One region of the Pectobacterium sp. 1950-15 genome, then DNA from elsewhere that is predicted to be linked to it. Evidence: predicted binding sites of a transcription regulator. Region 1 holds the regulator's gene; each other region holds the start of a gene.

What was found. Region 1 encodes PurR, which represses purine synthesis genes. Its sites were predicted from a motif close to CANGCAAACGTTTGCNTG; they were not measured.
Region 2: a site for PurR is predicted at 2,698-2,715, ahead of WCT94_RS12495 (nucleobase:cation symporter-2 family protein). Genes of this name have one in related genera too.
Region 3: a site for PurR is predicted at 5,816-5,833, ahead of guaB (IMP dehydrogenase). Genes of this name have one in related genera too.
Region 4: a site for PurR is predicted at 5,282-5,299, ahead of carA (glutamine-hydrolyzing carbamoyl-phosphate synthase small subunit). Genes of this name have one in related genera too.

What each region holds. Positions count from the first base shown of each region.
Region 1 is NZ_JBBBQR010000004.1:147,200-155,239, forward strand. Features, by position in the region: gene rnt (ribonuclease T) at 1-63, shown strand, start outside; gene WCT94_RS06430 (Grx4 family monothiol glutaredoxin) at 175-525, opposite strand; gene WCT94_RS06435 (C40 family peptidase) at 868-1,719, shown strand; gene cydH (cytochrome bd-I oxidase subunit CydH) at 1,830-1,919, opposite strand; gene purR (HTH-type transcriptional repressor PurR) at 2,323-3,348, shown strand; gene cfa (cyclopropane fatty acyl phospholipid synthase) at 3,548-4,699, shown strand; gene WCT94_RS06455 (riboflavin synthase subunit alpha) at 4,760-5,395, opposite strand; gene WCT94_RS06460 (MATE family efflux transporter) at 5,644-7,017, shown strand; tRNA gene WCT94_RS06465 (tRNA-Val) at 7,202-7,278, shown strand; gene uca (urea carboxylase) at 7,478-8,040, opposite strand, start outside.
Region 2 is NZ_JBBBQR010000009.1:193,104-201,143, forward strand. Features, by position in the region: gene trmH (tRNA (guanosine(18)-2'-O)-methyltransferase TrmH) at 1-525, shown strand, start outside; gene recG (ATP-dependent DNA helicase RecG) at 525-2,606, shown strand; gene WCT94_RS12495 (nucleobase:cation symporter-2 family protein) at 2,773-4,161, shown strand; gene WCT94_RS12500 (AsmA family protein) at 4,319-6,010, shown strand; gene fabY (fatty acid biosynthesis protein FabY) at 6,196-7,137, opposite strand; gene dtd (D-aminoacyl-tRNA deacylase) at 7,241-7,678, opposite strand; gene yihX (glucose-1-phosphatase) at 7,743-8,040, opposite strand, start outside.
Region 3 is NZ_JBBBQR010000022.1:60,038-68,077, forward strand. Features, by position in the region: gene der (ribosome biogenesis GTPase Der) at 1-1,391, shown strand, start outside; gene WCT94_RS19030 (AEC family transporter) at 1,484-2,443, shown strand; gene WCT94_RS19035 (zinc ribbon domain-containing protein) at 2,488-2,712, shown strand; gene WCT94_RS19040 (protealysin inhibitor emfourin) at 2,721-3,065, opposite strand; gene WCT94_RS19045 (M4 family metallopeptidase) at 3,062-4,105, opposite strand; gene xseA (exodeoxyribonuclease VII large subunit) at 4,335-5,723, opposite strand; gene guaB (IMP dehydrogenase) at 5,895-7,361, shown strand; gene guaA (glutamine-hydrolyzing GMP synthase) at 7,469-8,040, shown strand, end outside.
Region 4 is NZ_JBBBQR010000010.1:144,545-152,584, forward strand. Features, by position in the region: gene ileS (isoleucine--tRNA ligase) at 1-2,001, shown strand, start outside; gene lspA (signal peptidase II) at 1,998-2,513, shown strand; gene fkpB (FKBP-type peptidyl-prolyl cis-trans isomerase) at 2,513-2,986, shown strand; gene ispH (4-hydroxy-3-methylbut-2-enyl diphosphate reductase) at 2,967-3,917, shown strand; gene dapB (4-hydroxy-tetrahydrodipicolinate reductase) at 4,255-5,076, shown strand; gene carA (glutamine-hydrolyzing carbamoyl-phosphate synthase small subunit) at 5,522-6,670, shown strand; gene carB (carbamoyl-phosphate synthase large subunit) at 6,685-8,040, shown strand, end outside.

The DNA of each region.
Region 1 (8,040 bases):
CTGGGTGGGTGGCCGATTGCGCTGGAAGAAAATTCGCTGGAAGACGCGTCAGCTGAAGACTGAAAAAACGGGAAAGCCAGAGATCAAAAAACGGGTGCCATAAGGCACCCGCTGGAAGGATTTACGCTCGCATCGTAACAACATTTGGCATCGTCATTACGTCAAAAGAAAGCATTACTCTTGATCGGCCTGCTGCGCTTTGTATTTGTCGGCCGTTTCTTTGATCAGCGGTTGCAGTTCGCCACGCTGAAACATTTCAACCACGATATCACAACCGCCAATCAGCTCACCGTCAACCCACAGCTGCGGGAATGTCGGCCAGTTCGCGTATTTTGGCAGCTCAGCGCGAATATCCGGGTTCTGTAAAATATCAACATACGCAAAACGCTCGCCGCATGCAGACAACGCCTGAACCGTTTGTGCGGAAAAACCGCAGCTTGGCAATTTCGGGGAGCCTTTCATGTACAGCAGAATCGGGTTTTCAGCAATTTGGCGCTGAATTTTTTCAATTGTCGGTGTCGTCATCTTCTTGCTTCCTTAAATCTTATAGGATGGCTAACGCCCAAAACGCTAGCCATGAGCCGCCGTCAGAGATACTACGACAGCGACATTGACTCAGTGATATTGTACCGATGCCACTAGCCACAAAAAAACGCCATTTTTTGTAAGGGTATTTTCCCTGCAAGTTATTCGCCCTTGATGAAATCAACACCAGAAAGCGTTGATAAATCAATCAAAAAAACAACTATTAACGTTTTTTCACTATTCTGTATGAATAAAGCGGCCATGCCCACTTTTTTATGCCGCCGTTTTCAGGAATACTGTGCGGATTGAGCGAGTTAAGGATTATGTTCGGTCACTTTTATTATGCGCTTGTTTATTACTCTTTTTATATTATTTTTCAGCAATCTATCCCTGAATGTCGTTCAGGCTGCGCCGCATACCCCGCATTCAGCGCCGAAGAAAAGCACCGCTGAAGAAACCAATAAGAAAAGCCGTCAGACAAAGGGTAATGCCAAATCACCAACACCGATCAAAAGCAAAAAACCAGAACCTACCGCAGCTAGCACCAAAACCAAACCCCGCAGCGCGAACAAATCAACAGAAAAAAAGCCGTCCCGGACGCAAAGTAGCACGCCCGCGCTAGTGAAAAAAAATCTCAAAAAGCTGAAGCCTGAAGAAGATAAACAGACAACGGCACAGGCCAGAGTCAAAACCGGGCTGAAGAAAACCGCGCTCAAGGGAAAAACGGATAAAAATCCAGCGCCCACTGAAAAAGGAATGGCACTGAGCGCAGCGCATAAAAAACGTTATCAACATGCCAAAACGACAGCAATGAATAAGCTGATGAGCCAAATAGGCAAGCCTTACCACTGGGGCGGCTCATCTCCTTTTACCGGATTCGACTGCAGTGGACTGGTCTATTATGCGTATAAAGATGTCGTTAAGATCCAAATTCCACGCACTGCTAACGAAATGTATCACCTACGTGATGCCGCTCCGATTAAAAAGAGCGAACTGGAAAGCGGCGATCTGGTGTTCTTCCGCATCAATAATCGTGGCGCGGCCGATCACGTCGGGGTTTATCTGGGAGAAGGGAAATTTATCCAGTCTCCGCGTACAGGTTCAGATATTCGAATCAGCAAGCTGAGTGAAGATTATTGGCAGGAACACTACGTTGGCGCGCGTCGCGTGGTCACACCGCAGACAATTCGTTAAAAGACAGGTTGTACGTAGTAAAGAAAAACGATGTGAAGAACAGCGACTCGGACACGTTTATGCAGCATAAACGTGTCCGAATACCTCACCGGTGCAAAGACACCGTTCGGTTAGTTCAGCACCGCAATAAAACTAAACGCGATGATGACAGCCAACGAGCCAACGGTTGTCAGCAAAGACATCTTCAGATCTGTATCCATAAACCACTCCTTATTAGCGAATAAATTTAGCTGAAAATTTCACCTGAAAGCGTCATCTGAAAAAAGACACCGCCATTCACAGCCGAACCCATTTAGGCAATTAAATCTACAAATAATAGGGTTATTACGATTCTTTCATAATTCCAGTGAAAAATCTCGGACGAATGCATCACTAATAGTATAAATTAGCCCTTTCCCTTTCATGATAAATCGGACACAATCCGCTGTTTATGAAAGCGCTGCGTATCAGTCGAAAAACGTCAACCCAGATCCCTTCGGTATAACATTCGGCATTCTCCTTCTGAAATCCTGTTTTTTAGCTTAGAAGAAGAACATTAAACGTAGGCAAACGATTAACAATATACTTACGTCTGTAACAGGTAAGTTCAGGAGTCATTTTTAGATGGCAACGATTAAAGATGTGGCAAAGCGTGCTGGCGTTTCTACCACAACCGTATCGCACGTGATCAATAAAACACGTTTCGTCGCCGAAGAGACTAAGGCAGCCGTCAGGGCGGCAATCAAAGAGTTGCACTATTCGCCCAGCGCCGTCGCCCGCAGCCTCAAAGTTAATCACACCAAATCAATCGGTTTGCTGGCCACATCCAGCGAAGCCCCCTATTTCGCTGAGATCATCGAAGCCGTCGAAAACAGCTGCTATGCCAAAGGCTACACGCTGGTACTGTGTAATTCGCATAACGACATCGGTAAACAGCGCGCTTATCTCTCCATGCTGGCGCAAAAACGCGTCGACGGCCTGCTGGTAATGTGCGCCGAATATCCACCTGAGCTGTTGGCTATGCTGGAAGATTATCGCAGCATCCCAATGGTCGTGATGGACTGGGGCCAGATGCACAGCGATTTTACCGATACGATTATCGATAACGCCTTTGAAGGCGGTTATATGGCAGGCCGCTACCTGATCGAACGCGGCCATCGGGATATTGGTGCCATTCCCGGTATTCAAGAACGTAACACCGGCAGCGGACGCTACCTCGGCTTTTTAAAAGCGCTGAAAGAAGCCGATATCACCGTGCGTGAAGAGTGGGTTGTTCAGGGCGATTTTGAGCCGGAATCCGGTTATAAAGCCATGCATCAAATTCTCGCGCAGAAACAGCGGCCAACGGCCGTATTCTGCGGTGGCGACATTATGGCGATGGGCGCCATCTGTGCGGCAGACGAACTGGGTCTGCGCGTGCCGCAAGATATTTCGGTGATCGGTTATGACAATGTGCGCCACGCGCGTTTCTTTACGCCTGCGTTGACCACCATCCATCAGCCGAAAGAGCGTCTGGGGCAGTCCGCCTTTGCGATGTTGCTGGATCGTATTACCAGTAAGCGGGAAGATGCGCACGTCATCGAAGTACACCCGACGCTGATTGAGCGCCGCTCGGTCGCAGACGGCCCTTACCTCGACTATCGCCGCTAGCCACAAATTCTGTACAGACAATTTTCTTATTCCTGTCTGCTTTCCCTCCCTGCTTCAGCCAATTCCCTTGTATGCTGGCTGAAGTAGTTCTAAATTTAATACCGCGTTTCATTTTCTCTGGTGATAGTCGATACGTCGGCTGCGATAAGTGCTGTCCAGTATGTTTTACGATACTTTTACATAAAGTTAAGGAGACATGATGGGTTTACCTTATACAGAAGAATGGGATGACGATATCGCGCCCTGGTTCCACATCGTGCAAGACATGTTGGATGCAGCGGATATCACCATCAACGGCCCCCGCCCTTTTGACATCCGCGTGACCCATCCCGATTTTTTTAAACGCGTTATGCGCGAGGGATCGCTGGGACTGGGAGAAAGTTACATGGATAGCTGGTGGGAGTGTGAACGGCTGGATATGTTTTCCCATCGCGTCCTGCGGGCGGGGCTGGAGGCTAAATTACCCCGTCGCCTGCACGATCTCACGAGGGTCGCCCTCTCCCGCGTCACGAATTTGCAATCCCGCAGGCGTGCTCAGGTTGTCGGTAAAGCCCATTACGACTTAGGTAATGACCTCTTTACCCTGATGCTGGATCCTTATATGCAATATTCCTGCGCTTATTGGAAACAGGCACAAACGCTGGAACAGGCGCAGGAAGATAAACTCGCCATGATCTGCGAAAAGCTCCAGCTCACATCGGAGATGACGCTGCTGGATATCGGCTGCGGCTGGGGTGGGCTTGCCGAGTTCGCGGCGCGTCACTACGGCGTTTCGGTTTATGGCATCACCATTTCCAAAGAGCAGCAAGTGCTGGCACAGCAGCGCTGTCAGAATCTGAACGTCACCATTGAACGACAGGATTACCGCGATCTCGATCGGCAATTTGACCGCGTGGTATCGGTTGGCATGTTTGAACACGTCGGGCCGCGCAACTATGACCGCTATTTTCGCGTCGTACGGCGTAACCTAAAGCCTAACGGGCTGTTTCTGCTACATACCATCGGGGCCAATAAGACCGATCCGCATGTCGATCCCTGGATTCATAAATACATCTTCCCCAACGGCTGCATCCCCTCCATACAGCACATTGCGAAGGCGAGTGAGCCTTACATGGTGATGGAGGACTGGCACAATTTCGGGGCCGATTACGATCGCACATTAATGGCGTGGCATACGCGCTTTCAGCAAAGCTGGCCACAGCTTTCTACACGCTACCCTGTCCGTTTCCGCCGGATGTTCAGCTACTATCTCAACCTTTGTGCCGGCGCTTTCAGAGCAAGAACGCTCCAGCTCTGGCAAGTCGTGTTCAGCCTGAATGGGATCGAGGGTGGATTACGCGTTTCACGCTGACAGAAAAGAAAAACCGGACGAGGCTATTCGTCCGGTTTACAAGTACAGGCAACGCGAAAACTACTCTTCTTTGCCCAGGTCACTCGCCTGCTTACTCGCCAACACGCGCTCGACCGTATCCACTACGGCCTGTGTCTGCGGATCGATTTCAATATTGATGCGATTGCCCAGACGTTTCTGCCCTAGCGTAGTGCGGTTCAGCGTTTCGGGAATTAAATGTACGCAGAAACGTCCGCGGGTCACTTCCCCTACCGTCAGGCTGATGCCATCAATCCCGACGAAGCCTTTATGCAGCACGTATTTCATCAGCGCTTCGTCTGCCAGACGGAACCAAATCTGATGGTTATTCTCTGAAACCTGAATCTTCACCACTTCCGCCGTACACATGATGTGGCCCGACATGACGTGTCCACCAATCTCGTCACCGAATTTCGCGGCACGTTCAATATTCACAACATCGCCTTCATGAATATCGCCCAGATTCGTTAGTCGCAGCGTTTCTTTCATGAGATCGAAGCTGACACGATCGCCATCAATGGCAGTTACTGTCAGGCAACAGCCGTTGTGCGCCACCGAGGCACCGGGCACAAGTCCAGGCAGCAGGTCAGGCGGGAGTTGGACAACGTGCGTGCGGAAATTGGATTTTTCTTCAATCGACACCACCGGCGCGGTGCCCTGAACAATACCGGTAAACATGCGGTTTGCCTCTTAAAAACAAAGAAATGACGTTGTGCAGTGTGCCCGATATTCCGCGGAAAACCAAACCGGAATACGGTGCGTCAGACATTATCGAAACCGCAGCGTAACAAAAAGAATATATTCTCTTTCAAGCTGGTTTACTTTTATTAAGTCGTTACAATAACGTTCTCGTTTTATTCTTGACGTTTTTCATATCCAGACTATTCATCCCGCTAGCAAAATTAAGTCATTCAAGGAAGGTATCCGTGCAACAGTATCTGACAGAAGCGCGTAAATTATCGGCGCTTGCTGTTCCTGTCATTATTGCGCAAGTGTCTCAAACGTCGATGGGTGTCGTTGACACCATCATGGCAGGCGCTTATAGCGCCACCGATATGGCCGCTGTCGCCGTAGGGACCTCTATCTGGCTACCCGCCATTCTTTTTGGTCACGGTCTGCTGTTGGCGCTGACGCCCGTTGTCGCACAGCTCAACGGTTCCGGCCGACGCGATCGCATCTCGCATCAGGTGCGACAATCCTTTTTCCTGGCCGCCATTATTTCTGTATTTACGATGCTGGCGCTGTATCAGGGGGAATATGCTATCAATCTGATGAGCGACGATTCACCTGAACTGGCCGCGAAGGCGATTGGCTACCTGCATGCGCTGCTGTGGGGCGTACCTGGCTATTTGTTCTATCAGGTTTTGCGCTGCCAGTGCGAAGGGTTGTCCAAAACCTACCCCGGCATGATGATTGGATTCATCGGGTTATTAATCAATATCCCGATCAACTATATCTTTATCCACGGTAAATTTGGCATGCCCGAACTGGGCGGCGTAGGCTGCGGCGTCGCGACCGCGTCAGTTTACTGGATCATGATGCTGTTGATGATGTTCTATACCCGACACGCTTCCTGGCTACGCGATATCCGCCGGCATCGTCCTACATTCCGCCCGGATTTTTCCGTATTAAAGCGTTTGTTTGGTCTTGGTTTACCTATCGCACTGGCACTGCTTTTCGAGGTCACCTTGTTTGCCGTGGTGGCACTGTTGGTATTACCGCTAGGCGTCGTCGATGTGGCTGGTCACCAGATTGCCCTGAACTTCAGTTCGCTGATGTTCGTCCTTCCGCTCTCGGTTGGCGTTGCCACCACCATTCGAGTCGGGCATCGCTTAGGCGAAGGTTCAGTTGAGAACGCCCGCATTGCCGCCCATACCGGCATTATGGCCGGCGTGGCCTTAGCCAGCTGTACAGCCATTTTCACCACGCTGCTGCGCGAGCCTATCGCCCTGCTCTACAATCAGGATCCGCTGGTGGTGGCAATGGCTTCTCAGCTCATGCTGTTGGCTGCCGTTTATCAAATCTCCGATGCCGTTCAGGCCATCGGCAGTGGCGTATTGCGCGGCTATAAAGATACCCGGTCAATTTTCTATATTACGTTCACCGCGTACTGGGTGCTGGGGTTACCGAGCGGCTACCTGCTGGCGTTGACGGATATCATCGTGCCACGCATGGGGCCTGCGGGTTTCTGGTGTGGCTTCATCATTGGCCTGACAGCAGCGGCAGTGATGATGGTGACGCGGATCCGTTTTCTTCAGCGTCAGCCTGCTGCACAGATTTTAGCGCGGGCCGCTCGCTAGATAACATTTTACCCTGCGTTATACCCTGTGGCGTGAGGCGGTATCGTCGAAAAAAGCGACGGAATGGATACAACCCCAGCAATCGCGCTGGCAAGAGCACAAAATTGCATTTTTCCTCTTGCCAGCTTTCCCCTCGCTCGCTACTATTCGCCTCGCTGTCAGACAGGCAGCCCGGTATCTCAATGCGTTCATAGCTCAGTTGGTTAGAGCACCACCTTGACATGGTGGGGGTCGTTGGTTCGAGTCCAATTGAACGCACCATTATCTCGCTTCTCCATGTATTCTTCTTTTTTATCTTCTCTTGTGTTTGGTTCAAACTACAATATTCTCCGTAGCGACTATCACCCAATTAGCATTGTCGTCTTGTTCACAGGTCAGAGGCTATTTATTCCTCCAACCTGAGTGTTCAGCATGGGTGATTAACGAATCCGCTCATTGATGAATCAAACGACAGGCACCGTTATTCCGTTAGCGGTTCGATCACCACCACGCACTGCCCAGCGCGCACGGATGCACCGGGCTGACAGCGAATATCCCGCACCGTGCCACGCTGTGGCGACACAATCGGGATTTCCATTTTCATGGATTCAAGAATCATCAGCGTTTCTCCCTCGGCTACCGTCTTGCCGATTTCCGTCGTCACCTGCCAGAGATTACCGGAAATCGGGCTTTCTACGCCGACCTGTCCCGGCAGGATCGGCGCGTCGTCCGTCTCCTCAATCACCACGTCGACGCTATCCGTCACCGATTGACCGGCAATACGCCAGCGCTCGCGCTCCGCCTCAAACGCTGCCCGCTGACGCACGCGGAATGCCTCGATGCCCTCCGCTTCCCGTGACAGAAAATCCTGATAGGCGCTTAACGCCAATTCGCTTTGCTCAATCCGCAGCGGATAACGCCCGAGCGGGAAATCCCGTCGGATAGATAACAATTCGTCGGCCGACACCGGATAGAAGCGAATTTGGTCAAAGAAGCGTAGCAGCCACGGTTTACCGTCAAACGCGTCAACACCGCGGTAGCGAT
Region 2 (8,040 bases), on a different contig from region 1:
ATGAAAACGCTGGTTTCCTCCGCCGCAGGCAGCAATAGCTGGGTTCAGGTGAAAACTCATCGCAATATCGGTGATGCAGTCGGCCATCTGAAAGCAGAAGGCATGCAGGTTCTGGCGACCAATTTGTCTGAGCACGCGGTCGATTTTCGGGAGATTGATTACACCCGCCCGACCTGCATTCTGCTCGGACAGGAAAAAACCGGGATTACTGCCGAAGCGCTCAAGCTGGCCGATCGGGACATCATTATTCCGATGACTGGTATGGTGCAATCGCTGAATGTCTCCGTAGCCTCGGCGTTGATCCTGTATGAAGCGCAACGTCAGCGCCAAATCGCCGGCATGTACCAGCGTGAAGACAGCCCGCTGAATGAAGAAGAGCAGCAGCGTCTGCTTTTTGAAGGGGGCTATCCGGTACTGGCGCGCGTCGCAAAACGTAAAGGGCTCCCTCGTCCTTATATTGACCATCAGGGTCAGATTGTAGCGGATACCCCGTGGTGGGCCGCGATGCAATCGTCGGAGTGCTGATGAAAGGCCGCCTGCTAAACACCCAACCGCTGAGCACACTCGCTGGCGTGGGTGCCAGTCAGGCAGCGAAACTCGCGCGACTCGGGCTCGAAACCGTGCAGGATCTCCTGCTGCATCTGCCTTTACGCTACGAAGACCGCACGCACCTTTACCCCATTGGCGACCTCCTTCCCGGCATGTATGCCACCGTGGAAGGTGAAATCCTACGCAACGACATCACCTTTGGCAGCCGTCGCATGTTGACCTGCCAAATCAGCGATGGCAGCGGTATGCTGACCATGCGCTTCTTCAATTTCAATGCGGCGATGAAAAACAGTCTCGCGCCAGGACAACGCGTTACGGCTTATGGCGAAATCAAGCGCGGCAAAATCGGCGCGGAAATCATCCATCCTGAATACCGTGTTCAAGGGGATAATACGCAGGTTGAGCTACAGGAATCACTCACGCCGGTTTATCCCTCCACGGAAGGTATTCGTCAGGCAACGCTACGCAAACTCACCGATCAGGCGCTGGAGTTGCTCGCCGCCAACCACATCGATGAGTTACTGCCTGAATCCCTGAGCCGTTCCCTCATTAGCCTGCCGGATGCGCTGCGCACGTTACATCGTCCCCCACCGGATATGCAGCTCAGCGAGCTGGAACACGGTAAGCACCCAGCGCAGCAGCGGCTGATTATGGAAGAATTGCTGGCGCATAACCTGAGTATGCTCGCCGTACGGGCCGGGGAGCAGCGACATAAAGCCTCGCCGCTACAGGCTCAAGACGCCCTGAAGCAACGCCTGCTCGCCGCGCTGCCGTTCAACCCCACTCAGGCGCAAGAACGTGTCGTGGCCGAGATTGAAGCGGATATGGCAAAAGACTTCCCAATGATGCGTCTGGTGCAGGGCGATGTGGGCTCAGGGAAAACGCTGGTCGCCGCGCTGGCTGCCTTGCGTGCCATTGCTAACGGCAAACAGGTCGCGCTGATGGCGCCCACAGAGCTATTGGCCGAACAGCACGCCCATAATTTCCGCCAGTGGTTTGAACCGCTGGGGCTTGAAGTGGGCTGGCTGGCTGGCAAACAGAAAGGAAAAGCGCGTCAGGCACAGCAGGACGCTATCGCTAACGGCCAGGTTTCCATGGTGGTCGGGACGCACGCCATTTTCCAGCAGCAGGTGAAATTCAACGGGCTAGCACTGGTTATCATTGACGAACAGCACCGCTTTGGCGTGCATCAACGCCTTGCGCTGTGGGAAAAAGGCGAAGAACAGGGCTTTCACCCTCATCAATTGATTATGACCGCCACACCGATTCCCCGCACGCTGGCGATGACGGCCTACGCCGATCTGGATACGTCCGTCATTGATGAACTGCCGCCGGGCAGAACGCCCGTCACCACGGTCGCCATACCGGATTCACGCCGCAGCGATATCATCGAGCGCGTGAATAGCGCCTGCCAGCAGGAAGGTCGGCAGGCCTATTGGGTGTGTACGCTGATCGAAGAATCCGATCTACTGGAAGCGCAGGCGGCAGAGGCCACCAGTGAAGAGTTAAAGGCTGCGCTGCCGAATCTCAAGGTCGGATTGGTTCACGGCCGCATGAAAGCGCAGGAAAAGCAGGCGGTGATGCAGGCTTTCAAACAGGGCGAGCTGCAACTGCTGGTGGCGACCACCGTCATCGAAGTGGGTGTGGATGTACCGAATGCCAGCCTGATGATCATCGAGAACCCGGAACGTTTGGGTCTGGCACAACTGCACCAGTTGCGTGGGCGCGTCGGACGCGGCGCAGTAGCGTCTCACTGTGTACTGCTCTACAAAACGCCAATGAGCAAAACCGCACAGAAACGGCTTCAGGTTCTACGCGATAGCAACGATGGCTTTGTGATCGCTCAGCGCGATCTGGAAATTCGCGGGCCGGGCGAGTTATTAGGTACGCGGCAAACCGGTAATGCCGAGTTCAAAGTAGCCGACCTCCTGCGCGATCAGGATCTGATTCCGCAGGTGCAGCGCGTTGCGCGCCATCTCCACGAGCACTACCCCGAACATGCCATTGCGCTAATCGAACGCTGGCTACCCGAGCGCGTACGCTACACCAACGCCTAATCGCAGCAGCGCATTCTTCATTTTCCCTAAAAGTATCCCGTTAAATAATAAGGCTTTGCTTATCAGACAAAATTCATATCGAAAAGATGAGTTGGCAAACGTTTGCTTTCGACAAAGAGATCATTAAAATGCGCTCTTTGTCGTTTCAGGAACGCCAACTTACATCATGACTACCACCACGGAAACGCCCCAAACAGAAGCCGCTACCGCACCTCAGCGCAGTGAACTCATCTATCGTCTTGAAGACAGGCCGCCGCTGCCGCAAACGCTGTTCGCCGCCAGCCAGCACCTGCTGGCCATGTTTGTTGCGGTGATTACCCCCGCGCTACTGATCTGTCAGGCATTAGGTTTACCCGCTCAGGATACGCAGCGCATCATCAGCATGTCGCTTTTCGCTTCCGGTCTGGCCTCTATTCTACAAATTAAAACCTGGGGCCCTGTCGGTTCTGGTCTGCTATCTATTCAGGGCACCAGCTTTAACTTCGTGACGCCACTGATTATGGGTGGACTGGCACTGAAGAATGGTGGTGCAGATGTTCCCACCATGATGGCGGCGCTGTTCGGTACGCTGATGGTCGCATCCTTCACCGAAATCATTCTTTCACGCTTCCTGCATTTAACCCGCCGCATCATTACCCCACTGGTTTCCGGCATTGTGGTGATGATCATTGGTCTGTCGCTGATTCAGGTCGGCCTGACCTCTATCGGCGGCGGCTATGCTGCGATGGGCAATAACACCTTCGGTGCGCCTAAGAACTTATTGCTGGCAGGTGTGGTGCTGCTGGTTATTATTCTGCTGAACCGCCAGCGTAACCCCTACCTGCGCGTCGCCTCGCTGGTCATCGCCATGGCGGTGGGTTATCTGGGTGCCTGGCTGATGGGCATGCTGCCGGAAAACACATCCTCGCAACACGATACGGCCATCATGGTGCCAACACCGCTGTATTACGGTTTAGGCTTTGACTGGAACCTGCTGATCCCACTGATGCTGGTCTTTATGGTGACGTCGTTAGAAACCATCGGTGACATCACCGCGACCTCCGACGTGTCTGAGCAGCCAGTCAGAGGCCCACTGTACATGAAGCGCTTAAAAGGCGGCGTGCTGGCAAACGGTCTGAACTCTTGCCTTTCCGCCGTATTCAATACCTTCCCTAACTCTTGCTTTGGCCAGAATAACGGCGTCATCCAGCTTACCGGTGTTGCCAGCCGCTATGTGGGCTTCGTGGTTTCACTGATGCTGATAGCACTGGGGCTGTTCCCTGCCGTTAGCGGATTTGTACAGCATATTCCAGAGCCGGTTCTGGGCGGTGCCACTATCGTGATGTTTGGTACGATCGCCGCGTCCGGTGTGCGCATTGTGTCCCGTGAGCCGTTGAACCGTCGCGCAATCATGATTATTGCGCTGTCGCTGGCCGTTGGCCTTGGCGTATCGCAGCAGCCGCTGATTCTGCAATTTGCGCCGGATTGGATTAAAACGTTACTGTCTTCCGGTATTGCCGCTGGCGGGATTACCGCAATCGTGCTGAATTTGGTTTTCCCTCACGAAGAAAAATAGCGCCAGCCCGCAATAATTTCTGTTCAGTTCATGTAAAAGCGAGCGGTGATGCAACACCGCTCGCTTTTTACTGTCTGTAACAGCATTACCTATTGAGCCTTCAGGGAAATTGCGGCATAAGAACAGTTCTCCCTGACGATTGGCATGGACTGACACGATGAAATTTATCGGGAAATTATTGCTGACCCTACTGCTACTGGCCTTTTTAGCGCTGGTAGTCGTGTACGTATTACTGCAAACCAGTTGGGCGGCAGGCTGGGTAAGTAATTGGGTAAACCAGAACACCGACTACCAGTTGTCACTGGGCAAAATCAATCATGACTGGTCAACAGCCGATCATATCCAACTCACCGATGTCAGTTTTGGTCAGAAAAACCAGCCGCCGACGCTCACCGCCAAGCAGGTTTCAGCCGGCTTTAGCGTGCGTCAGATTACCGAACCACATCATTTCGCCAGCCTGGAACTGGAAGGTGGTACGTTAAATCTTTCCTCACAGGCCGCCACACTCCCTATCGAAGCCGATGTGCTACAGCTGCGTACGATGGCACTGCAGGCAAAGGACGGCGATTGGCGTCTGAATGGCCAACAAATCAACGGCGGCATCATGCCGTGGCAACCCGAGGCGGGCTATCTACTGGGCAAGCAGGGGCAGTTCCAGCTCAGCGCTCGTTCACTCGAACTTAACGACATTCCTGCCAGCCAGGTCTTGGTTCAGGGCGAAATCAACCATAATCAGCTGATTTTGAGCAACTTCGGCGCCGATGTTGCTCAAGGGCAGCTAACGGGCAACGCCAGCCGCGCAGAAGACGGAAGTTGGCAGATCGGTAACCTGCGACTCAGCAATGTCCGTTTGCAAACACAGAGAACGCCGGAAGCCTTCTGGCAGCCCGTGACCGAGCTGCCTTCTGTTACGGTCAACCGCTTTGATCTGATTGATGCCCGTATTGAAGGGCCGGGATGGGCGTTTATCGACCTGGATGTTGCCCTGCAAAATGTCACGTTTAAGCAGAATGACTGGCAGAGCGAAGGCGGAACGCTGTCGTTCAATGCAACCGACATTGTGAACGGCAACATGCACCTTATCGACCCTATCGTGAATCTGGATTTGTCACCGGCAGGCGTTAACATCAAACAGTTTTCCACACGCTGGGAAGGCGGTTTACTGCGAACCAACGGCAACTGGCAACGTAGTAATCGACGCTTACAGCTGAACGAATTTGTTGTCGCCGGGATGGAGTACACACTCCCCGGCGACTGGCGTCAGCGGTGGCAAGCGACGCTGCCATCATGGCTGGAAGAAGTGAATGTGCGAAAATTCACGGCCAATCGCAACCTGCTGATCGATATCAACCCGGATTTCCCGTTCCAGCTCACTGCGCTGGATGGCTACGGCAGTGATTTGCTGTTAGCACGTGACCACCAGTGGGGAGTCTGGACAGGATCGTTGAATCTTAATGCCAGCGACGCGACGTTCAATAAAGTCGATGTGCGCCGCCCTTCACTGGCACTGGTAGCCAACGATAGCCAGATCGCCATTAACGAACTCAGCGCATTTACGCAAAATGGCATGCTGGAGGCTAAGGCGACCATCAGCCAGCAACCGGCACGCAATGTCTCCCTGTCGCTGACGGGGCGCGCTGTGCCACTGGATATTCTGATTCGCTGGGGATGGCCAGAACCCGCAACCGCACCGACAGGCAACACGAATCTGCAATTGCAGTTGAATGGGCGGCTTGCTGCCGATACACCACTGAAGCCGACGCTAACTGGCATGCTACAAGGTGTGGATAGCAACGACCATCCGATAAGGCAACAAATGCATCAGGGGGCTGTGACAGAAACGCAATAACGATTACGTTTTCAAAACACGGACGGGCAAAACAGACGCAGCAACATAGCGTGCTGAAACGACAGGGTAACCCCCGTGAAAATCATGGGGGTTACTATGACAAGATGCGGGTATCACGAGGTGCTGCTGGCTGGTGCCGAGGGTGATTTACTAACAGAAAGCGCGTCATACAACTCAACCATGAATTAGTCCGCTTCCGACCCGCCTGCTTCCAGTGGCGCATCCGGTTGAGCTGGCAGCACAATATAGACCCCTTCAAATAGCGCCCCTTTATTGTCATCACCGAACAACTCGACGTTTAACTGCACGCGCGCCTTACGCCCACGCGCCAGACGATCCAGATCGCCACTCAGCGACCCTAAGTCGGCAATAGCACTCGGCCGACCACTCACCGGCGTGCTGTAACGAATGTGCGCATCCGCCAGAATAATCGTTCCGCCGAGGTGCCGCTCACGCAGCAGCAGCCAGATCAGTCCCCAACCGGTGAGCGTAGCGAGAGAAAACATGCTGCCGGCAAAAAGCGTATGGTGCGGGTTCTGATTGCCCGTTTCAGGCATGGTGGTGATAAATTTCTTCCCGGTGTACTGGCTTATCCGCACCCCCATCTTTTCACTCAGAGGGATGTGCTCATACCAGGCCTGTTGCAACTGTCCGCACCAGTCAGGGCGGTGCAAAATATCATCCAGCGTCGCCACTGGTTTGATCATCAGAAAGTGCCGCACAGGCGTTGTTTGTGGCGCAGTGATTTCGCCCTGGTTAACAAAACCCAGCTTGGAGAAGAAATCCATTGCGTCTTCACGGGCGCTACAGACCACGCGTTTGACGCCTTCCTGACGCGCCACGGACTCCAGGGTAATCGCAAGCAACGTGCCTAACCCTTTCCCCCGCACATCCGGGTGAACCGCTAAAAAGCGGATTGCCGCTTCATTATCCGCGTTAATGGAAAGACGGCCTATCGCGACCAGCCTTCCCTGCTCATCCACCACGGTTTGGTGATGTGCCAGAGCATCATAGGCATCGCGCTCGGAGCCTAACGGCTGGCGCAAAGGTTTACGCAGCATTTCCCAGCGGAATTGATAGTACGCATCCAGTTCTTCTGCGCTTTCAGGTACTCTCAGATGATACATAACCCTTCCTCTATACCGAGATGCCTTATTGCATCAGGGTTCATAAGATCAGACCGCTGACAAACGGATACACAGCGCGATAGCGGCAACGGTGCCTGCAACATTATGTCTGTAGCCAGAACGTCACCGGACCGTCATTCACTAATGCCACTTTCATATCCGCCGCAAACTGCCCAGTTTCTGTGTGAACGCCCTGCTCACGACACTGTCCGACAAAATACTGATAGAGGCGATCGGCCTCCGAGGGATGTGCACCGCGAGAAAACCCAGGCCGCATGCCACGCTGCGTATCAGCCACCAGCGTAAATTGCGAAACCACCAGCACGTTGCCGCCAGCCTGACGAACATTGAGATTCATTTTCCCGTCATCGTCACCGAATATGCGGTAACCCAACACACGCTCGCAGAGTCGCGTGGCTTTTTGTTCGTCATCGCCCTGCTCAACGCCCAGCAAGATCAGCAAACCTTTATCGATTTCCCCAACCACACTGCCTTCTACCGTAACGCTGGCGCTGGATACTCGCTGAATTAGCGCAATCATAAAACCCAACTACTCCTGATGTCATCATTCCCAATAGAGGCCGTGTCCGCCCCTGCGATATAAATCATGCTTTAGCTGTCGTTGCCTGCATGGCAAAAAAATCCGGCACCACCTGACGATCGGTCACCAGAATGCTGTGAATGCCCAAACTCTGTGCGGCATCGACGTTCGCGGCATTATCGTCAAAAAAGACAGCCTGCGCTGGCGTAACGCCTTCCTGCGTCAGGACATACTGATAAATCGCCAATTCTGGCTTACGTAATCCAATGTCTTGTGACAGATAGACCCTGTCAGCCGCTGCCCCCACTTCCGGGAACAATGCCGGCCAGTGTGAACAATGGAGGCGATTAGTATTCGACAAA
Region 3 (8,040 bases), on a different contig from region 1:
TTCCTGGGCTGACTCGTGACCGCAAGTATGGTCGTGCAGAAGTGGAAGGGCATGAATTTATTATCGTCGATACCGGTGGGATCGACGGTACCGAAGACGGTGTGGAAACGCGTATGGCCGGTCAATCGCTGGTGGCGATTGAAGAAGCGGATATCGTGCTGTTCATGGTGGATGCCCGCGCGGGATTGATGCCTGCGGATGAAGGCATTGCCAAGCACTTGCGCAGCCGTGAAAAAACGACGGTGCTGGTGGCGAACAAAACCGACGGCCTTGACCCGGATATGGTCACGGCAGATTTCTACTCGCTCGGAATGGGGGAAGTGTACCCGATTGCCGCGTCTCACGGTCGTGGTGTGACTTCATTGCTGGAAACGGTTCTGCTGCCGTTTGTACAAGATGAAATAGAAGAGCCTGTTGAGTTAAGCGAAGAAGAAGAGAACGCAGCTTACTGGGCAGCGTTAGAAGCGGACGAGCAGGCTAGCGAAGAAGAAGCTGAAGACGATTTCAACCCTGAAGATTTGCCGATCAAACTGGCGATTGTCGGACGTCCGAATGTGGGTAAGTCCACGCTGACTAACCGTATTCTGGGCGAAGAGCGCGTGGTGGTGTTCGACATGCCGGGCACGACGCGTGACAGTATCTATATCCCGATGGTGCGCGACGAACGCGAATACGTTCTGATTGATACCGCGGGTGTGCGTAAGCGCGGCAAAGTGACGGAAACGGTAGAAAAATTCTCCGTCATCAAAACGTTGCAGGCGATTGAAGATGCCAACGTGGTACTGCTGGTTATCGACGCGCGTGAAGGTATTTCCGATCAGGATCTCTCGCTGCTGGGCTTTATCCTCAATAGTGGGCGCTCACTGGTGATTGTGGTGAACAAATGGGATGGCCTGTCACAGGAAGTGCGTGAGCAGGTGAAAGAGACGTTGGATCTGCGCCTCGGCTTTATCGATTTTGCCCGTATTCACTTCATTTCCGCGCTACACGGCAGTGGCGTGGGCAACCTGTTTGAGTCCGTAACCGAAGCCTATGCGTGCGCCACTCGTCGCGTGAGCACGGCGATGTTGACCCGTATCATGCAAATGGCATCAGACGATCACCAGCCGCCGCTGGTGCGCGGCCGTCGCGTGAAGCTGAAATATGCGCACGCCGGTGGTTATAACCCGCCGATTGTGGTGATCCATGGGAATCAGGTGAAAGACCTGCCGGATTCTTACAAGCGCTATCTGATGAACTACTATCGTCGTTCGCTGGACGTAATGGGTACGCCGATTCGTATTCAGTTTAAAGAAGGGGAAAACCCTTTTGCGGACAAGCGCAACACGCTGACGCCAAACCAGCTACGCAAGCGTAAGCGTTTGATGTCACACATTAAAAAAGGTAAGTAATTTATTAACGGGGCGAATAGTGATATTCGCCCCGTTTTGTCAGAGACGAAACGAATCGCCGTTAACAAGACCAATAATAATCAAGGAGAGTCATGTCCTGGGAAACCTGGAGTTTTGCATTCAACGTCACGATGCCCAATGTGCTGATGCTGTTGATAGGTATCGCGTTACGCAAACTCAATCTGCTGAATGATGCGTTTTGTGATACGGCAATGCGGGTTGTATTCAATCTTTCTCTTCCCTGCCTGCTGTTTTTTAGTGTTGCGGGTAATCACCAGTCGTTTTCGGAACAGTGGCCGCTGGTGGTGTATGGCACGATAGGGACATTGGCGACATTTCTGCTGCTGGAAATCGCGGCGGTGAAGCTCGTCAAGGATCCAAAGGAACGTGGCATCTTTGTGCAAGGCGGGTTCCGTTCAAATACTGGCGTAATGGGGCTGGCGTTTGCGATGAGTGCTTACGGTGATGAAGGCATTGCTGTTGGCTCACTGTATCTGATGGTGACGGTGATTATGTTTAACGCACTGTCTGTCATTACGTTGACGCGCAGCTTGCAGCGGCAATCACCTGAACAGAAGATTCCGGTAAGCCAACTGCTGCGCGGTATTGTGACCAATCCGCTGATTATTGGTCTGCTTCTTGGTGCGGCCTACGGGCAAAGCCAACTGCCAATGCCGAGCGTCATCAAGCAGACCGGTGGCTTTATTTCCTCAATGGCGTTGCCGCTGGCGTTGTTGTGTGCCGGAGCCAGTCTGGAATGGCGTAGTATGTTCCGTTCGTCGAATGTGGCCGTGCTGTCTTCTGTGGCGAAGATATTCGTTGTGCCGGGGCTGCTCACGCTGGGCGGATGGCTTGTCGGATTTCGCGGTGTCGAACTGGGGATTATTTTTCTGTTTTCCTCAACGCCAACCGCAGCGGGTAGCTATGCAATGACGCGTGCGATGGGTGGAAACGCCACGCTGGCAGCCAATATTATTGGTTTGACGACGGTTGGCGCGTTTTTCATGATTGCTATTGGTCTGTATGTGCTGCGTTCTCTCGGTGTGATTTAACCTCTGATCATCACGCGTTATTGGTAGCAAAATGGAGGAAAAAGATGGATGCGTTTTGTCCTGATTGTCACCACGTGATGCTGTGGCAACCTGATGGTTCATTTTTATGTGAGGGCTGCCGACAGCATTATCTGCGTAAGGCGTCATGCCCTGAATGTAACCACTTACTTCAGGAACTGAAAGCCTGTGGCGCGGTGGATTACTTCTGCCAGCAGCACGGGATGATTTCCAAACGGCGGGTCGTGTTCAGCTATACACCTGCCGATTAAGCCTATTGCTACGCCTGTGCGCCGTTACGCCACAGCTCGGTCAGTTCCGGCGGCGCACGGTCTTCCGGGATCAGCAGGATAACATCGGCACACTGATTCTGCTGCGGGTGACGGTAGCTGATGTGGATGCGGTAATAGAACTGGTCACCGCGCCCCGGGCCGTCTGGTTCACCGGGATCGCGAGCCTGAGGAAAGGCATTACGGATCGCGTTACAAATGCGTTCCCGCTCGGGTGGCGTCACGCTGGCGAGCGTGAAGCGTCGCGACCCCGCCAGCTTGGGGATAAAGGCGAATCCCCCTTCACGCGCCAACTCAATGATGGCGTCTTCGTTGAGCTCCGGCAGCGTCTTCATAAGAACTCCTGACGAACCTCCACGCCCACGGTTTCCCACGACTGCATGACGATGTCTGCAACGGTATTGTTAAAACGCTTAGCGGCATGTTGGATCGTATGGCGCGCGAAAATTTCGAAATCCGCATTTTGCGGCAGTGACTTATCGCACAGCGTGTCGTACCAGATGCGGCCGGCTTTTTCCCAGGAATGCCCGCCCAGCGCGATGGCCGTCAGATAGAATGCCCGGTTGGGAATGCCTGAATTCAAGTGTACGCCGCCGTTGTCTTCGCGCGTATTCACATATTCGCTCATATGAGAAGGCTGAGGATCGATACCCAACAGTTCATCATCATACGCCGTGCCCGGCAGGGACATCGAGCGCAGCCCCATGCCGTGAATACCGTCTGCCAGCAGCTCGGCACCGATAAGCCAATCGGCCTGCTCAGCGGTTTGCCCCAAATGGTACTGTTTGACCATGGAGCCAAAGACATCGGATAGCGATTCATTTAACGCACCGGACTGACGGAAATAAATCAGTCCTGACTCGTGTTCGGTAATGCCGTGAGTGAGTTCATGCGCGACTACATCCAGCGCAATCGTGAAGCGATTAAAGATTTTGCCGTCGCCATCCCCGAATACCATCTGTTGCCCGTTCCAGAAGGCGTTCTGGTAATCCTGACCGTAATGCACGGTGCCCGTCAGCGGCAGCCCCTCGGCGTCCAGTGAGTGACGTTGGAAAATCTTCCAGAAGAAATCATAGGTGACGCCCAGATAGTTGTAGGCTTCATCGACGGCGATATCACCGTTGCTGGGTTGGCCTTCCGCACGCACCTGCTTGCCGGGCAACTGTTGCTGCTGTTCGGCATCGTGGATGCTGCGATTAGCCTGCCCGGCGGGTAATTTCTCATGGGGTTCCGGGCGTGGGTTGTGGCTGACCATTAATGACTGAACGTGCATCAGCGTCTGTTGCGCGCAGTGGCGCTGCTCGTCTGTGCCGTTTGCAATAATGCGATGCAAAATATAAGGGGGAATCACGCTACAAATCGGTCTGGACTTCATACCTCATCTCCTTGAAAACGCTCATCAGGGGTAACACAGACGATCAATAAAGCTCACTGTATTTTTATCCCATCTGCTTCACCGCTAACATGCAGCTTGCAGTATGACGGGCATAAATTTTAGTGAGCTAAGAATGAGTATAGTTCAGATGATAGGGGGAAGAATGGGGGATCGCCGTTGTTTTAGGATAAATCCCCATCCTGTGCGTTTTATGCCGATCGCGCGATTTTTATGACTGAGATGAGGGTTTTCGCCGCTTTTTCACAGAATCTGGGTTCGGCACCAGCGCCGTGACCTGACTTTCTACCCAACCGTCCTGCAAGCGAGTTTTCAGCGTTTCACCGGGGGTAATTTGCGTGACGTTTTTCAGTACCTTACCGTCTGGGGCGGTGGTGACGTTATAGCCGCGCGCCAGCGTCGCCAGCGGGCTAACGCCTTCCAGACGTGAACAGGCGATACCGAGCTTCTGCTTGTTCTGATTTAACTGGCGTTCCACTGCACTCTGCATCTGATAGCTCAACTGCTGTAAACGCTGTTGCGCACGATGGATGCGGGTCTGCGGCTGCTGTTGCATTAGGCGCTGTTGTAAGCGTTCACTTCGGCGTGAGGTCTGTCGAAGCTGCTGCTGCATGGCGTCATCCAGACGCTGGCGCAGTTTGACCAGTTGTGCCTGCTGACGGGCCAGCCGCAGTTGCGGATGTTGTTGCTGCAAGCGGTGGTGTAGACGAGTAAATTCCCGGTTGCGCTGGGCGAGGTAATAATCCATCGCCATTTCCAGCCGCTGGCGCTGGGACTGGATTTGGCGCAACAGTTCAAGTTGGTTACGACTCACTAACTCGGCAGCAGCGGACGGCGTGGGGGCTCGCAGGTCACCGACGAAATCGGCGATGGTGACATCGGTTTCATGGCCGACGGCGCTGACGATAGGAATGCGGCTGGCGAAGATGGCACGAGCCACCCGTTCATCATTAAAGCTCCACAGATCTTCCAGCGAACCGCCGCCGCGCCCGACGATTAACACGTCACACTCCTCTCTCTGGTTAGCCAGCTCAATAGCGCGAACAATCTGTAGCGGTGCGTCTGCGCCTTGCACCGACGTGGGATACACGATCACCGGCAGCGACGGATCGCGGCGCTGCAATACCTGCAAGATATCGTGCAGGGCGGCACCGCTGGCTGACGTAATCACGCCGACCTGTTTGGCGGGAGAGGGGAGCACCTGCTTAAACTGCTGGTCAAACAGCCCTTCGGCGGCAAGTTTCTGCTTGAGCTGTTCAAACTGTTGTTGCAACAGACCGTCACCGGCAGGCTGCATACTTTCCGCCAGCAGCTGATAGTCGCCACGAGGTTCATACAGCGTGATGGTGGCCCGAATCAGCACCTGCTGGCCGTTTTGTGGACGGAACGTCACCCTGCGGTTGCTGGTGCGGAACATCGCGCAGCGCACCTGTGCACGCTCATCTTTCAGCGTGAAATACCAATGGCCGGATGAGGGCTGAGAGAGGTTGGAGATTTCACCGGAGAGCCAAATCTGGCCCATTTCCATTTCCAACAGTTGTCTAACCGTCTGATTCAGTCGGCTAACGGTAAAAATTGCAGAGGAGGGAAATTGAGACATTGTGAGCCAGATCAAATTTTAAAACAGTCACTTAATTGATCGATACTACCTACCTGAAACAGGTAATCAAGCATTTTAGTAAAATAATGCTGGAGGCAACCGATTACGCTCTGTATAATGCCACGGCAATATTTTATCTATTCTTACATCCACCTTGGTGAGATATTGCCCATGCTACGTATCGCTAAAGAAGCACTGACGTTTGACGACGTCCTCCTGGTTCCCGCTCATTCTACTGTTCTGCCTAATACTGCCGATCTGTCCACGCAGTTGACGAAAAACATTCGCCTGAATATTCCTATGCTGTCCGCAGCGATGGATACCGTTACCGAATCCGGCCTGGCTATTGCGCTGGCGCAGGAAGGCGGTCTGGGCTTTATTCACAAAAATATGTCCATTGAGCGTCAGGCGGAAGAAGTAAGCCGCGTGAAAAAACACGAAAGTGGCGTTGTGGTCGATCCACAGACGGTCACCCCAGAAACGACGCTGCGTGAAATGAAAGAGCTGACCGAGCGCAACGGCTTCGCGGGTTACCCTGTCGTGGCAAAAGACAACGAACTGGTCGGTATCATCACCGGTCGTGACGTGCGTTTTGTGACCGATTTGGAAAAACCGGTTAGCGCATTCATGACGCCAAAAGAGCGTCTGGTCACCGTTAAAGAAGGTGAAGCGCGTGACGTCGTGCTGCAAAAGATGCACGAAAAACGCGTCGAGAAAGCGCTGGTCGTTGACGACAAATTCCACCTGATCGGCATGATCACGGTAAAAGATTTCCAGAAAGCAGAACGTAAACCAAACGCCTGTAAAGACGAACACGGTCGTCTGCGCGTAGGCGCGGCGGTTGGTGCTGGTGCAGGTAACGAAGAGCGTGTTGATGCGTTGGTTGCCGCAGGTGTTGACGTTCTGCTGATCGATTCCTCACATGGCCATTCCGAAGGCGTATTGCAGCGTATTCGTGAAACACGTGCTAAATACCCGAACCTCGAAATCATCGGCGGTAACGTCGCGACGGGTGCAGGCGCGAAAGCGCTGGTTGAAGCGGGCGTTAGCGCGGTCAAAGTAGGTATCGGCCCTGGCTCCATCTGTACTACCCGTATCGTGACGGGCGTGGGCGTACCGCAAATTACGGCGATCTCCGATGCGGTTGAAGCGCTGGAAGGCACCGGTATTCCGGTCATCGCCGACGGCGGTATCCGCTTCTCCGGCGACATCGCTAAAGCTATCGCAGCAGGCGCGGCCTGTGTCATGGTCGGTTCCATGCTGGCGGGTACGGAAGAATCCCCAGGTGAAATCGAACTGTATCAGGGGCGTTCATTCAAATCTTATCGCGGTATGGGTTCACTGGGCGCGATGTCCAAAGGTTCATCAGACCGTTACTTCCAGACTGATAACGCGGCCGACAAACTGGTGCCGGAAGGTATCGAAGGCCGCGTAGCCTATAAAGGCCGTCTGAAAGAGATCGTTCACCAGCAGATGGGCGGCTTGCGCTCCTGTATGGGGCTGACGGGTTGCGCGACTATCGACGCGCTGCGCACGCAGGCTGAGTTTGTACGCATCAGCGGCGCGGGCATTCAGGAAAGCCACGTTCACGACGTTACCATTACTAAAGAGTCACCAAACTACCGTATGGGTTCATAAGGTAATTTGCGGGCTGATTTAACCCGATAAACCCGGTACTATTGCCTGTCTTTTTAGGGCTATTCGCCGGGTTTACTTATTTTTTAGCTTTTTGGAACATGCTCCTCATGACGCAAAACATTCATCAACACCGCATTCTTATTCTGGATTTCGGCTCGCAGTACACGCAACTGGTTGCACGTCGCGTGCGTGAACTGGGCGTTTACTGTGAACTGTGGGCATGGGATGTCACGGAAGCGCAGATTCGCGGGTTTAATCCGAACGGGATCATCCTGTCCGGCGGCCCGGAAAGCACCACCGAATTTGGTAGCCCGCGCGCGCCAGAATACGTTTTCAACGCTGGCGTACCGGTATTAGGCGTGTGCTACGGCATGCAGACGATGGCGATGCAGTTAGGTGGCCACGTTGAAGGTTCCAACGAGCGTGAGTTTGGTTACGCGCAGGTAGAAGTGAAGACGGATAGCGCGCTGGTGCGTGATATTCAGGATGCGTTGAGCGCGACGGGCGCACCGCTGCTGGATGTCTGGATGAGCCACGGCGACAAAGTGACGGCAATCCCGGAAGGGTTTGAGACCGTTGCGAGTACCGATACCTGTCCGTTTGCCATCATGGCGAACGAAGAAAAACGTTTTTACGGCGTGCAGTTCCACCCGGAAGTGACGCACACCCGTCAGGGCCA
Region 4 (8,040 bases), on a different contig from region 1:
ATTCTGGCGGCCGATCTGGTTGAAAGCGTGATGAAGCGCGCAGGTGTGACCCAGTGGATCGTTCTGGGCGACTGTAAAGGCGCCGATCTTGAGCTGCTGCGTTTCAAACACCCGTTCCTGAGCTTCGACGTACCGGCTATTCTGGGCGAGCACGTGACGCTGGATGCGGGTACCGGTGCGGTGCATACCGCCGGTGGTCACGGCCCTGACGACTATGTGATTAGCCAAAAATACAATCTGGAAATCGCTAACCCGGTTGGGCCGAATGGCTGCTACCTGAGCGGCACCTATCCTGAACTGGACGGCAAATTCGTTTTCAAAGCCAACGATCTGATCGTTGAAATCCTGCGTGAAAAAGGCATGTTGCTGCACGTAGAGAAATTACAACACAGCTACCCGTGCTGCTGGCGTCATAAGTCGCCGATCATTTTCCGTGCCACGCCACAATGGTTTGTCAGCATGGATCAGAAAGGCCTGCGTAAGCAGTCGCTGTCTGAAATCAAAGGCGTGCAGTGGATCCCGGATTGGGGTCAGGCGCGTATCGAAGCGATGGTCGCCAACCGTCCTGACTGGTGTATCTCCCGTCAGCGTACCTGGGGCGTGCCGATGTCGCTGTTCGTTCATAAAGAGACGGAAGAGCTGCATCCGCTCACCGCTGAGCTGATTGAAGCGGTGGCGAAACGTGTTGAAGCCGACGGCATTCAGGCATGGTGGGATCTCGATCCGGCCGATGTACTAGGCGCAGACGCTGACAACTACGTCAAAGTGCCGGACACGCTGGATGTGTGGTTCGATTCTGGATCGACGCACGCGTCTGTCGTGGATGTACGCCCTGAATTCGGCGGCCACGCGGCGGATATGTATCTGGAAGGGTCTGACCAACATCGCGGCTGGTTCATGTCTTCCCTGATGATCTCTACGGCGATCAAAGGCAAAGCCCCTTACCGGCAGGTACTGACTCACGGTTTTACCGTGGATGGTCAGGGCCGCAAAATGTCCAAGTCGATCGGGAATACCGTGAGTCCGCAGGACGTGATGAATAAGCTGGGTGCTGATATTCTGCGTCTGTGGATCGGTTCAACAGATTACTCCGGTGAAATCGCCGTATCTGATGAGATCCTGAAGCGTTCTGCCGATGCCTATCGCCGTATCCGTAACACCGCGCGTTTCCTGCTGGCGAACCTGAATGGGTTCGATCCACAGCAACATATGGTGAAACCAGAAGATATGGTCGTGCTGGATCGCTGGGCGGTCGGCTGTGCGAAAGCGGCGCAGGAAGAGATCCTCGAAGCGTATGAAAGCTATGATTTCCATCGTGTCGTACAACGCCTGATGCAGTTCTGCTCGATCGAAATGGGTTCATTCTATCTGGACATCATTAAAGATCGTCAGTACACGGCCAAAGGCGATAGCGTTGCGCGCCGTAGCTGCCAGACCGCGCTGTACCATATCTCTGAAGCACTGGTTCGCTGGATGGCGCCGATTATGTCCTTCACTGCGGATGAGATCTGGAACTACCTGCCGGGCGAGCGTGCACAGTACGTCTTTACCGAAGAGTGGTATGACGGTCTGTTCTCGCTGGATAGCGCAGAAACCATGAACGATTCGTTCTGGGCGGATGTCCTGAAAGTGCGTAGCGAAGTGAACAAAGTCATTGAGCAGGCGCGTAATGACAAGCGCATCGGCGGATCGCTGGAAGCCTCCGTTACGCTGTATGCCGATGCCAATCTGGCGGGCAAGCTGAACCAGCTGCGTCAGGAACTGCACTTCGCGCTGTTGACGTCAAAAGCGCTGGTAGAACGTTATGAAAATGCGCCGGATAGCGCGCAGGCAACGGAACTCACCGGACTGAAAATTGCCTTAAGTGAGGCAGAAGGGCACAAGTGTCCACGCTGCTGGCATTACGAGACGGATATCGGTAGCAATGCCGATCATCCTGAAGTGTGTGGTCGCTGTGCGACTAACGTGGGCGGTAACGGCGAAGAGCGTAAATTTGTCTGATGAATAAAATCTGTTCGAGTGGACTGCGCTGGCTCTGGCTGGCGGTGCTGGTTTTAGTTATCGATCTTGGCAGCAAGCAGTGGATCCTTGCCCACTTTGCGCTGGGGGATACGGTGCCAGTGATGCCTTCTCTGAATCTGCATTACGCCCGTAACTACGGCGCAGCATTCAGCTTCCTGGCGGATAAAGGCGGCTGGCAACGCTGGTTCTTTGCTGGTATCGCGATTGCTATCGTGGTTGCGCTGCTGGTGATGATGTACCGTGGCAGCGTCAAACACAGGCTGAATAACATTGCGTATTCGCTGATTATCGGCGGTGCGCTGGGCAATCTGTTTGACCGGACGTGGCATGGGTTTGTCGTCGATTTCATCGATTTCTATGTCGGTGACTGGCACTTTGCCACGTTTAACCTGGCCGATACCGCCATTTGTATTGGTGCGGCGCTCATCGTACTGGAAGGGTTTTTCAGTACGCATGATGATACTGATACCGTTAAGCAAAAGGGTCACTGATGTCCGAGACTGTGCAGCACAACAGCGCGCTGCTGGTGCATTTTATTCTCACGCTGGAGGATGGCTCCACGGCCGAGTCTACGCGTGAGCGCGGCAAGCCAGCGCTGTTCCGCCTTGGCGATAGCAGCCTATCTGACGCGCTGGAACAAAATCTGTTGGGATTGAAACGTGGTGATAAACGCAAGTTTACGCTGCCGCCGGAGTCGGCCTTTGGGCCGACCAATCCGAACCTAATCCAGTTCTTCTTGCGTCGTGATTTCGCTCAGACCGGCGTGCCGGATGTTGGCACCATCATGCTGTTCAGCGGCGTTGCCGGGAATGATATGCCGGGGATTATCCGCGATGTGACCGAGGAATCGGTTACCGTGGATTTCAATCATCCTCTGTCCGGTCAGGCGATTACCTTCGATCTTGAAGTGCTGGATATCGATCCCGTACAACAGGAGGTGTCCCATGCAGATCCTGCTGGCTAATCCACGCGGCTTTTGTGCCGGTGTCGATCGTGCTATCAGCATTGTGGAGCGTGCGCTGGAGCTATTTGGTACGCCGATCTACGTCCGTCATGAAGTGGTACATAACCGCTATGTGGTTAACGGGTTACGCGAACGTGGTGCCATTTTTATTGAGCAGATTGAAGACGTGCCGGACGGCGCGATTCTGATTTTCTCGGCACATGGCGTTTCGCAAGCGGTACGCAATGAAGCAAAAAGCCGTGACCTGACGGTATTCGATGCGACCTGCCCGCTGGTAACCAAAGTGCATATGGAAGTGGCCAGAGCCAGTAAGAAAGGCGTAGAAGCGATTCTTATCGGGCATGCCGGACACCCTGAAGTTGAAGGGACGATGGGGCAGTACAGCAATGCGGATGGTGGCATGTATCTGGTGGAATCCCCCGAGGATGTCTGGCAGTTACAGGTAAAAGATGAAAGCAACCTGTGCTTTATGACGCAAACCACGCTTTCTGTTGATGATACCTATGCGGTGATTGATGCGTTGCGTGAGCGTTTCCCGCAGATCGTCGGCCCGCGTAAAGATGATATCTGTTATGCCACGACCAATCGTCAGGAAGCCGTTCGCCATTTGTCAGATAAGGCGGATGTCGTGTTTGTTGTGGGCTCTAAAAATTCCTCAAACTCCAACCGTCTTGCTGAATTGGCACAGAGAGCGGGGAAAGCGGCTTATCTGATTGATTCAGCTGAAGATATCCAGGAGTCATGGGTAGAGGGCGCTGCGCATGTTGGGGTAACCGCAGGCGCATCCGCACCGGATATCCTGGTACAACAGGTGATTCAACGCCTGAAAGCATTAGGCGGCAAGGTTGCCGTTGAAATGCAGGGGCGCGAAGAAAATATCGTCTTTGAAGTGCCGAAAGAGCTGCGTGTTGAAGTCAAACAGGTCGATTAGCGCTGTTTCTGCGATAGGGCTTCGGCTCTATCGCTGTTATTCCCCTCCGTTTTCTCCCCCTGTATTCCCTCATGAAAATGTTAATGCATAAAAATGAATTTTTATGCGTTATGCCATATGGTTTATTTTTGACCTTCCCTGCATGTCTTCAAACGCTTCACGGTTTTTCATCGCTTCCAGACGCGATTCTGCCGCCTGTGATGAGACAGTTTTGCTGATTTTCTGCGGCTTCAAACAGTATTTTCTAATCTGGTGGTAAATCCGCTGGCGATAGTGCGCAGTGCCCGTTAACCTGATGTTATTTTTATGTCGTCAGGATCAAAAAGAGAGAGACATTATGAAGGATTCATCCATCCGTATTGCTGTTGTAGGCGCGGGCGGCCGTATGGGACGCCAACTGATTCAGGCCATCGAGCAAATGGACGGCGTGGTATTGGGCGCGGCGCTGGAACGTTCTGGTTCGTCTCTGATAGGCAGCGATGCCGGTGAACTCGCCGGGTTGGGTAAAAGCGGTATTACCGTGAATGAAAGCCTGGATGCCGTGCAGAATGATTTCGATATCTTGATCGACTTCACGCGCCCGGAAGGCACCTTAGCGCATCTGGCATTTTGCCATCAGCACCGTAAGGGCATGATTATTGGGACAACGGGCTTTGATGACGCAGGAAAGGCGGCGATTAAGCAGGCCGCACAAGATATCGGGATTGTGTTTGCAGCGAACTTCAGCGTCGGCGTTAATGTCATGCTGAAGCTGCTGGAAAAAGCGGCCAAGGTCATGGGCGACTATACTGATATTGAAATCATCGAAGCACACCATCGCCACAAAGTGGATGCGCCGTCTGGCACCGCGCTGGCGATGGGCGAAGCGATTGCCGATGCGCTGGGACGCGATCTGAAGTCTTGTGCCGTGTATGCGCGTGAAGGTCATACCGGTGAGCGCGATCCGAAAAGCATTGGTTTTGCGACCGTGCGGGCGGGTGACATTGTTGGTGAACATACGGCGATGTTTGCGGATATTGGCGAGCGCGTTGAGATTACCCACAAGGCATCCAGCCGCATGACGTTTGCCAATGGTGCGGTAAGGGCTGCAATCTGGATTCGTTCGAAAGAAAACGGTCTTTTTGATATGAAAGATGTGCTTTCTCTGGATGATTTATAGTTTTTAATTTTTTATAAAAAATCATATGTTACTGATAAAGGTGATTATTTTTACTATCACCTTTATTTTTAAGCTTTTAGTTTGAATTTTTTATTATCACTTGTTTTTATCTGTTTTTTATTCGATTTTTTAGCGGCGATACTTCCCCTTTACTCCTGAAATGCCCTTTGCTGGCGATTTGTTATCCTTATTTTAACGATGTTGCCTCGCAACCGTTTACTTACCTAAGTTGATGTGGTTTTTTACGTCAGTGGATGGCTATTTATTTCGGAAAGCATAAAAATAAGAGAAAAAAAGCGGTTTGGGTAGACAATCAGGAAGACCATCATTAAAATGCGCCCAATTTGCCAAAAATTGGCCTTACAGGTAGTTTTTGCATTGATTTAGTGGCTCGAATCTGAATTAATATGCAAATAACGTGATTTTTTATTCCTTGGAGGGTGTTTTGATTAAGTCAGCGCTATTGGTTCTGGAAGACGGAACCCAATTCCACGGTCGGGCCATTGGGGCAGAAGGGTCGGCAGTGGGGGAAGTGGTCTTCAATACGTCGATGACCGGTTATCAAGAAATCCTTACTGATCCTTCCTATTCCCGCCAGATTGTCACTCTCACTTATCCCCATATCGGTAATGTCGGCGCCAATGCCAACGATGAAGAATCCCCCTCTGTACAGGCTCAAGGTCTGGTTATTCGCGATTTACCTCTGATTGCCAGCAACTACCGTAGTGAAGAAAGCCTGTCTGAATACCTCAAACGCAACAACATCGTCGCCATTGCTGATATCGATACCCGTAAACTGACCCGTCTGCTGCGTGAAAAAGGCGCGCAGAATGGCTGCATCATCGCGGGCGATGCGCCGGATGCCGCTGTTGCGCTGGAGAAAGCGAAAGCGTTCCCAGGGCTGAAGGGAATGGACTTGGCAAAAGAAGTGACGACGGCAGAAAGCTACAGCTGGTTACAGGGAAGCTGGACGCTGGAAGGCGAATTGCCTGCGGCGAAAAACGAAAGCGAACTGCCTTACCACGTTGTGGCTTATGACTACGGTGTGAAACGCAACATTTTGCGTATGCTGGTGGATCGCGGCTGCCGCCTGACGGTCGTTCCGGCGCAGACACCTGCCGAAGATGTGCTGAAACTGAATCCAGACGGCATTTTCCTTTCTAACGGCCCGGGCGACCCAGAGCCGTGTGACTACGCGATTCGCGCGATTAAAACCTTCCTGGAAACGGATATTCCGGTATTCGGTATCTGCCTGGGTCACCAACTGCTGGCGCTGGCGAGCGGTGCGAAGACCATCAAAATGAAGCTGGGTCACCACGGCGGTAACCATCCGGTAAAAGATCTGGATAACAACTGCGTGATGATCACCGCACAGAACCACGGCTTTGCGGTTGATGAAGATAATCTGCCTGACACGCTGCGCGTTACGCATAAATCCCTGTTTGACCACACGGTCCAAGGGATTCACCGCACGGATAAGCCAGCGTTCAGCTTCCAGGGGCACCCAGAAGCGAGCCCAGGCCCGCATGATGCTGCGCCACTGTTCGACCACTTTATTGACTTGATTCAGACTTACCGTTCTTCAGCTAAATAATCAGGAGCGAGAAAATGCCAAAACGTACAGATATTAAAAGCATCCTGATTCTGGGCGCAGGCCCGATTGTTATCGGCCAGGCGTGTGAGTTTGACTACTCGGGTGCACAAGCCTGTAAAGCACTGCGCGAAGAGGGCTACCGCGTTATTCTGGTGAACTCTAACCCGGCAACCATCATGACCGACCCGGAAATGGCCGATGCGACCTACATCGAGCCGATTCACTGGGAAGTGGTGCGTAAAATCATTGAAAAAGAGCGTCCAGACGCGGTGCTGCCAACGATGGGCGGCCAGACCGCGCTGAACTGCGCGCTGGAGCTGGAACGTCAGGGCGTGCTGGCGGAGTTCGGCGTCACCATGATTGGTGCAACGGCGGATGCGATTGATAAAGCAGAAGATCGTCGTCGTTTTGACGTCGCGATGAAGAAGATCGGTCTGGACACGGCGCGTTCTGGTATCGCACACACGATGGAAGAAGCACTGGCTGTGGCGGCTGACGTTGGCTTCCCGTGCATCATCCGTCCTTCCTTCACCATGGGCGGCACCGGCGGCGGTATCGCTTACAACCGCGAAGAGTTTGAAGAGATCTGCGAACGCGGTCTGGATCTTTCACCAACCAAAGAGCTGCTGATTGATGAATCGCTGATCGGTTGGAAAGAGTATGAGATGGAAGTGGTGCGTGATAAGAACGACAACTGCATCATCGTCTGCTCCATCGAAAACTTCGATGCTATGGGGATCCACACGGGTGACTCCATCACCGTCGCACCGGCACAAACGCTGACCGATAAAGAATATCAAATCATGCGTAACGCCTCGATGGCGGTACTGCGTGAAATCGGTGTAGAAACTGGCGGTTCCAACGTTCAGTTCTCGGTGAACCCGAAAACTGGCCGTCTGATCGTGATTGAAATGAACCCGCGCGTATCGCGTTCTTCCGCGCTGGCGTCTAAAGCTACGGGTTTCCCGATTGCGAAAATCGCGGCCAAACTGGCGGTGGGTTACACGCTTGATGAACTGATGAATGACATTACTGGTGGCCGTACGCCAGCGTCCTTCGAGCCAGCCATTGACTACGTTGTTACCAAGATTCCACGTTTCAACTTCGAAAAATTCGCGGGTGCCAATGACCGTCTGACCACGCAGATGAAATCTGTGGGTGAAGTGATGGCGATTGGTCGCACACAGCAGGAATCTCTGCAGAAAGCGCTGCGCGGGCTGGAAGTCGGCGCAACGGGCTTCGATCCGAAAGTGGATTTAGATGACCCTGAAGCGCTGACCAAAATTCGCCGCGAGCTGAAAGATGCCGGCGCAGAGCGTATCTGGTACATCGCCGATGCCTTCCGCGCAGGGATGTCTGTCGATGGCGTG